2 regions of the Streptomyces sp. NPDC093795 genome follow, and region 2 is predicted to be linked to the other one. Evidence: predicted binding sites of a transcription regulator. Region 2 holds the regulator's gene; the other holds the start of a gene.
The links. The regulator HspR, encoded in region 2, represses chaperone genes until heat shock. The targets are predictions, from matches to a motif close to TTGAGNNNNNNNNNCTCAA.
Positions count from the first base shown of each region.

Region 1 (3,406 bases), on a different contig from region 2:
AGCGCCGCCCGCAGTTCGGCGGCCTCGGCGGGCGTCATCCGGCCGGTCCGGGGCGGCTTCGTGCCGGAGCGGCTGGTCCAGGTGCCGTCGTAGTGGACGATCAGCTGGTTGCGGACCCCGGCGAGCCCGCCGCTGACGACCACCTCGACGAGCACCTCCTGGCCTCGCGGCTCCTCGGTGGGCGCGATCGTCCCGGGCGGGGTGGCGGTCCGGGGCGGAGTGGTGGGCGCGGGGGGCGTGCTCGTGGCCGGATCGGAGGACGCGGCCGGGGTGGTGGGCCCGGTCGGCGCGCTCGTGGCCGACGCCGGGCCGCCGGGCGCCGGAGATGTCTCCGGCCCGCAGCCGGTCGCGCCGACGGCACCGCCGGCGCCGAGGGTGAGGGCGGCCGCGAGGAGCAGGGCCCCACGCCGAGTCCGTACGCCGCGCCCCGCGTCCCGTGCCCCTCGCCGAGTCTTCCGTACGCCTCGCACCATGGACCGAGCATGCCCCGTCCGGGCTGCCCCGCGCAGCCGGATGCCCAGGGTTCCGGGGTCCGGCGGTCAGGTCTCCGTGGGGGGCTCCGTGCGGACGATGCCGGTGAGCGGCCCCCGGTAGCGCCAGTCGAGCGAGTCGTACAGCGCGAGGCCGTCCGTGGTCGCGGAGAGCACTCCGGTCTCCGCGCCCGCCTGGGCGGCGGCGGCCTCAAGGGTGAGCATGACGTTGGCGCCGAGGCCGCGCCGCCGGTGCGCGGGGTCGGTCTCGATCTGGTCGGCGACGGCGGTCGAGCCGGTCGGGGCTATCTGGCCGCGCGCGGCGAGGGTGCCGTCGGGGGCGAGGACCCGGACCCGGATGACACCGTCCCGGACCTCGGTGGTCCTGGCGTACCCCTCGGGCGGCGCGGGCCGGGCCCCGGGGTCGAGCGGCTTGACCATCATGAAGCCCGGGTCGTCGGGGACCGTCCACCCCTCGGTGATCCACGGCTCCACGTCCTCGGGCGCCGCCATGACCTTGAGCCAGCTGTACGGGGCGGTGAGCCGGGTGCAGAGCGCCCCGACGGAGGCCGCGTCCGGGGCGGGCAGGACGTGCCGTACGACATGCCGGGGGAGGCCCACGTCGATCCGGTACCCCCAGGGCTGGGCGACGGCGGCCGGGGTCCCCCGGGAGACCGTCCACCCCGCCACCCACGCAGATGTAATAGACGCCATATCCATGGAGGCATTACAGCGGCTGAGTCCCGCAGGCGGGAGGGGTGATCGCTCAGAGCGAACGCGCGTCCGGGAACATCCACGGGCTCACATGCATTGAGTCGACATAGCTCAACTTGACTGCCGAAGGGGAGATCATGGCTTCTGAGTCCAAGGCGTCCGTGCCGCTCACTCTGCCCGTCCTGCCGCTCGACGACGAGGTCGTGCTGCCCGGAATGGTGGTGCCGCTGGACCTCTCCGACAACGACGTACGGGCCGCCGTGGAGGCCGCCCAGGCCGCCGCGCGGCCCGGAGCGGGCAAGCCGCGGGTCCTGCTCGTGCCCCGCGTCGACGGGACCTACGCCGCGACCGGCGTCCTGGGCACCGTCGAGCAGGTCGGCCGGCTCTCCGACGGCGACCCCGGCGCACTGATCCGCGCCCTCGGCCGCGTACGCATCGGCGCCGGTACGACCGGGCCCGGCGCGGCCCTGTGGGTCGAGGGCGGCACCGTCGAGGAGACGCTGCCCGACCCGCTGCCCGGCCAGGTCACCGACCTGGTCAAGGAGTACAAGGCGCTCGCCACCAGCTGGCTCAAGAAGCGCGGCGCCTGGCAGGTCGTCGACCGCGTCCAGCAGATCGACGGCGTCGGCGCCCTCGCCGACAACGCCGGCTACTCGCCCTTCCTCACCGTCGAGCAGAAGGTCGCCCTCCTGGAGACCGCCGACCCCGTCGCCCGCCTCAAGCTCGCCACCGCCCAGCTCCGCGAGCACCTCGCCGAGCAGGACGTCGCCGAGACCATCGCCAAGGACGTCCAGGAGGGCGTCGACAAGCAGCAGCGCGAGTTCCTGCTCCGCCGCCAGCTCGAAGCCGTCCGCAAGGAACTCCGCGACCTCAACGGCGAGGCCGAGGGTGACGAGTCCGACGACTACCGCGCCCGCGTGGAGGCGGCCGACCTGCCCGAGAAGGTCCGCGAAGCCGCCCTCAAGGAGGTCGAGAAGCTGGAGCGGTCCAGCGACCAGTCCCCCGAGGGCTCCTGGATCCGCACCTGGCTGGACACCGTCCTCGAACTCCCTTGGAACGAGCGGACGGAGGACCGGTTCGACATCCGCGGCGCCCGCGCCGTCCTCGACGCCGAACACGCGGGCCTCGACGACGTGAAGGAACGGATCACCGAGTACCTGGCCGTCCGCAAGCGGCGCTCCGAGCGCGGCCTCGGCGTCGTCGGCGGCCGCCGCGGCGGAGCCGTACTCGCCCTCGTCGGCCCGCCCGGCGTCGGCAAGACCTCCCTCGGCGAGTCCGTCGCGCACGCGATGGGACGCGAGTTCGTCCGGGTCGCCCTCGGCGGCGTACGGGACGAGGCGGAGATCCGCGGCCACCGCAGGACCTACGTCGGCGCCCTCCCCGGCCGGATCGTCCGGGCCATCAAGGAAGCCGGGTCCATGAACCCGGTGGTCCTGCTCGACGAGATCGACAAGGTCGGCTCCGACTTCCGCGGCGACCCCGCGGCGGCGCTCCTCGAAGTCCTCGACCCGGCGCAGAACCACACCTTCCGCGACCACTACCTGGAGGTCGAACTCGACCTCTCCGACGTCGTCTTCCTCGCCACCGCCAACGTCCTCGAAGCCATCCCCGAAGCCCTCCTCGACCGCATGGAGCTGGTCAGGCTCGACGGCTACACCGAGGACGAGAAGGTCGTCATCGCCCGCGACCACCTGCTGCCCAGGCAGCTGGAGCGCGCCGGCCTCGAACCCGGCGAGGTCGTCCTGGAGGACGCGAGCCTGCGCAAGCTGGCCGGCGAGTACACCCGCGAGGCGGGCGTCCGCACCCTGGAGCGGGCCGTCTCCCGGCTGCTCCGCAAGGTCGCGGCCCAGGCGGAACTCGGCGACCGCGCACTGCCGTTCACGGTCACCCCGGACGACCTGCGGGACCTCATCGGACGGCCGCACCACGTGCCGGAGTCGGCCCAGGACCCGGCCGAGCGCCGCACCGCCGTGCCGGGCGTCGCCACCGGCCTCGCCGTGACCGGCGCGGGCGGTGACGTCCTCTTCGTCGAGGCGTCCCTCGCCGACCCGGAGACCGGCGCGGCGGGCCTTACCCTCACCGGCCAGCTGGGCGACGTGATGAAGGAGTCGGCTCAGATCGCGCTCTCCTTCCTCCGCTCGCACGGCGCCGAACTGGAGCTGCCCGTCACCGGCCTGAAGGACCGGGGCGTGCACATCCACTTCCCGGCGGGCGCGGTCCCC
Region 1 is NZ_JBIWIO010000017.1:11,903-15,308, reverse strand. It holds gene ACIRB7_RS32715 (hypothetical protein) at 1-473, opposite strand, end outside; gene ACIRB7_RS32710 (GNAT family N-acetyltransferase) at 540-1,190, opposite strand; gene lon (endopeptidase La) at 1,322-3,406, shown strand, end outside.
Region 1: a site for HspR is predicted at 1,281-1,299, ahead of lon (endopeptidase La). Genes of this name have one in related genera too.

Region 2 (3,406 bases):
GCACTCGTACGCGCCGGACGTCACCGAGACGACCTGCGTGGCGATCCTGCAGCCCGGGTATCGGATCGGCGAGCGGACCATCAGGCCCGCCCGCGTGGCCGTCGCCGAGCCCCAGCCGGGCGCGGCCCCGGCCAAGGAGGACGGTACGCCGGCCGACGAGGAGAGCGGTGCCCCCGAGGAGGGGTAGCGCGACGATCACCGGAGCAGTCCGGAAGGAGGGACGTCGATGAGCACGAAGGACTTCGTCGAGAAGGACTACTACAAGGTCCTCGGCGTCCCCAAGGACGCCACCGACGCCGAGATCAAGAAGGCGTACCGAAAGCTCGCCCGCGAGAACCACCCGGACGCCAACAAGGGCGACAGCAAGGCGGAAGCGCGCTTCAAGGAGATCTCCGAGGCGAACGACGTCCTCGGCGACCCCAAGAAGCGCAAGGAGTACGACGAGGCCCGTGCCCTCTTCGGGAACGGCGGCTTCCGGTCACCCGGTGGCCCCGGCGGCGGCTCGTTCAACTTCGACCTGGGCGACCTCTTCGGCGGCGCCCAGGGCGGCCACGCCGGAGCGGGTGGTTTCGGCGGCGGTGGCGGGATCGGGGACGTCTTCGGCGGCCTCTTCAACCGCGGCGGGGGTGCGGGGGCCCGTACCCAGCCGCGGCGCGGCCAGGACATCGAGTCCGAGGTGACGCTCAGCTTCACCGAGGCCATCGAGGGCGCGACCGTACCGCTGCGGATGTCGAGCCAGCAGCCGTGCACGGCGTGTTCGGGCACCGGCGACAAGAACGGCACCCCCCGGGTGTGCCCGACCTGCGTCGGCACCGGGCAGGTCTCGCGCGGCAGCGGCGGCGGCTTCTCGCTCACCGACCCGTGCGTGGACTGCAAGGGCCGCGGCCTGATCGCGGAGAACCCCTGCGAGATCTGCAAGGGCAGCGGCCGGGCCAAGTCCTCCCGCACCATGCAGGTCCGCATCCCGGCGGGCGTGAGCGACAACCAGAAGATCCGGCTGCGCGGCAAGGGAGCGCCGGGCGAGCGCGGCGGGCAGAACGGCGATCTGTACGTCGTCGTGCACGTCGACGTCCACCCGGTCTTCGGCCGCAAGGACGACAACCTCACCGTCACCGTGCCGGTCTCCTTCACGGAGGCGGCGCTCGGCGGCGAGATCAAGGTGCCGACCCTCGGCGGCCCCGCGGTCACCCTCAAGCTGCCCGCGGGCACCCCGAACGGCCGGACCATGCGCGCCCGCGGCAAGGGCGCGATCCGCAAGGACGGCACCCGCGGCGACCTCCTCGTGACGGTCGAGGTCGCGGTGCCGCAGGAGCTGGACGACAAGGCACGTGACGCCCTGGAGACCTACCGCGAGGCGACCGCCTCCGAGGACCCGCGGGCGGAGCTGTTCCAGGCCGCGAAGGGAGCGTGACCCGTGGACGGGCGCCGACGACAGCCGGGATTCGGCAGCAGGGCGTACGAACTGACCGACGAGTCGCCGGTGTACGTCATCTCGGTGGCGGCCCAGCTCTCGGGCCTGCACCCGCAGACCCTGCGGCAGTACGACCGGCTCGGCCTGGTCTCCCCGGACCGTACGGCCGGCCGGGGCAGGCGCTACTCGGCCCGTGACATCGAGCTGCTCCGTCAGGTGCAGCAGCTGTCGCAGGACGAGGGCATCAACCTGGCCGGGATCAAGCGGATCATCGAGCTGGAGAACCAGGTCGCGGCGCTGCAGAGCCGGATCGCCGAGCTGTCGGCCGCGGTCGACGGCGCGGCGGCGGCGATGCGGCAGCGCGAGGCCCAGGTGCACGCCTCGTACCGGCGCGACCTGGTGCCGTACCAGGACGTGCAGCAGGCGAGCGCCCTCGTGGTGTGGCGCCCCAACCGCGGCGAGTAGTGCGCAGTGCGTACGTGAGGCCCCTTCCGTTCCGGCGGAGGGGGCCTCAGGTGCTTGAGGCGTCGGGTCGAGGGACCCCTGTGGGTCAGGGGATCAGCTCGGACACGATGTCGCCCACCGTCTCCCACCAGGGCGCGGCGCCCGTCCCGAAGGCAGCGGCGAGCGCGGTGCCGAGGGCGATGTCGCGGGGTGTCGCGCCGGGTTCCCAGGTGTCGATGACCCGGCCGTCGCCCGAGCTCTGGAGGGTGCCGATCCGCCGCCTGCCCCGGGTCAGGCGGCTCTCGGCGTACCCGCAGGGGATCAGCCGGTAGCGCGTGCCGCCGGTCCGCACGTCGACCCGGTAGGAGCGCCGCAGGAGCCGTCCGCGGGCCGGCCGGATGGTGGCGGGGGCCCCGTCGACGGTGAGCGTGAGCAGGGCGGCTCTGCGGGTCCCGAGGGGGATGTGGGTGTCGGGGCGGGCCCCGGGGGCCCGTACGAGCTCCACGGTGGGCAGCCCGTGCCCGGAGACGCGCAGGGTTCCGGCGGGGCCGTCGAGGTCGATCTGTACGTACACGGTGGTCAGTCGTTCCGTCCGATGCCGGTCAGGTGTCTCGCCGGCCGGTTGTCCCCTTCGAGGATGCCCGACCGGGAGATGAGGTAGCCGAGCTGGGCCCGGCTGCCGCTGCCGAGGGCGGCGGCGAGTTTGGCGATGTGGGCGCGGCAGGTGCGCACGTTCATGCCGAGGCGGCGGGCGATGGCCTCGTCGACGTGGCCCTCGACGAGGAGCTTGGCGATGGAGCGCTGGACGCCCCCTATGCCGTCCACGGAGGGGCTGTACGGGATCTCCTCCTCCCAGGGCACGCCGTGCAGCCAGAACTGGTCGAAGACGCCGACGAGGTACTGGACGAGGCCTTCGTGGCGCAGTTCGAGGGCGACCTGGCGGTCGCTGCGCGCGGGCACGAAGGCGACCTTGCGGTCGACGATGATCAGCCGGTCGACGATCTCTTCCAGGGTGCGCAGTTCGAGCCCGTAGGGGGCGACCCGTTCGACGTAGGCGAGGGTGGCGGGGTGGTGCCGGGCGGTGTGCTGGTAGAGCGTCCGCATCCGGACACCGCGGTCGAGGAGCGGCTCCATGCGGCGCAGGGCCGCTTCGAGGGTCTCGGGGCGGCGGCCGCTGCCGGGCTGGATGGTGAGGAGTTCCTCGGTGCACTCGTTGATGGCGCGGTCGAGGGCGGCGTTGATGACGCTGAGGCCTTCGAGGACGGTGATCGCCTGGGTGCCGGAAGGATCCTGCGTGTGGAGGGCCATGAACGGCTCGAACGCGTCGGCGAGCGCGATGGCGTGCTGCCGGCGGGCCTGTATCTCCCGCTCGATGGGGTGCACGAGCTGGCTGAGGGCGATCGACGGCGGTACGGGACGCAGCCACTGGCTGTCGTCCGGGTCCGGGTGCAGGAGGGAGAGCGCCCTCAGACAGGGGGCGGCGTCGGCGTCGGCGCGGGCTATGCGGCCGGTGCGGAGAGCGTTCGCATAGAGCTCCTTGCCCACGTCGCA
Region 2 is NZ_JBIWIO010000006.1:225,064-228,469, reverse strand. It holds gene grpE (nucleotide exchange factor GrpE) at 1-187, shown strand, start outside; gene dnaJ (molecular chaperone DnaJ) at 227-1,411, shown strand; gene ACIRB7_RS18435 (heat shock protein transcriptional repressor HspR) at 1,415-1,876, shown strand; gene ACIRB7_RS18430 (hypothetical protein) at 1,962-2,429, opposite strand; gene ACIRB7_RS18425 (helix-turn-helix transcriptional regulator) at 2,435-3,406, opposite strand, start outside.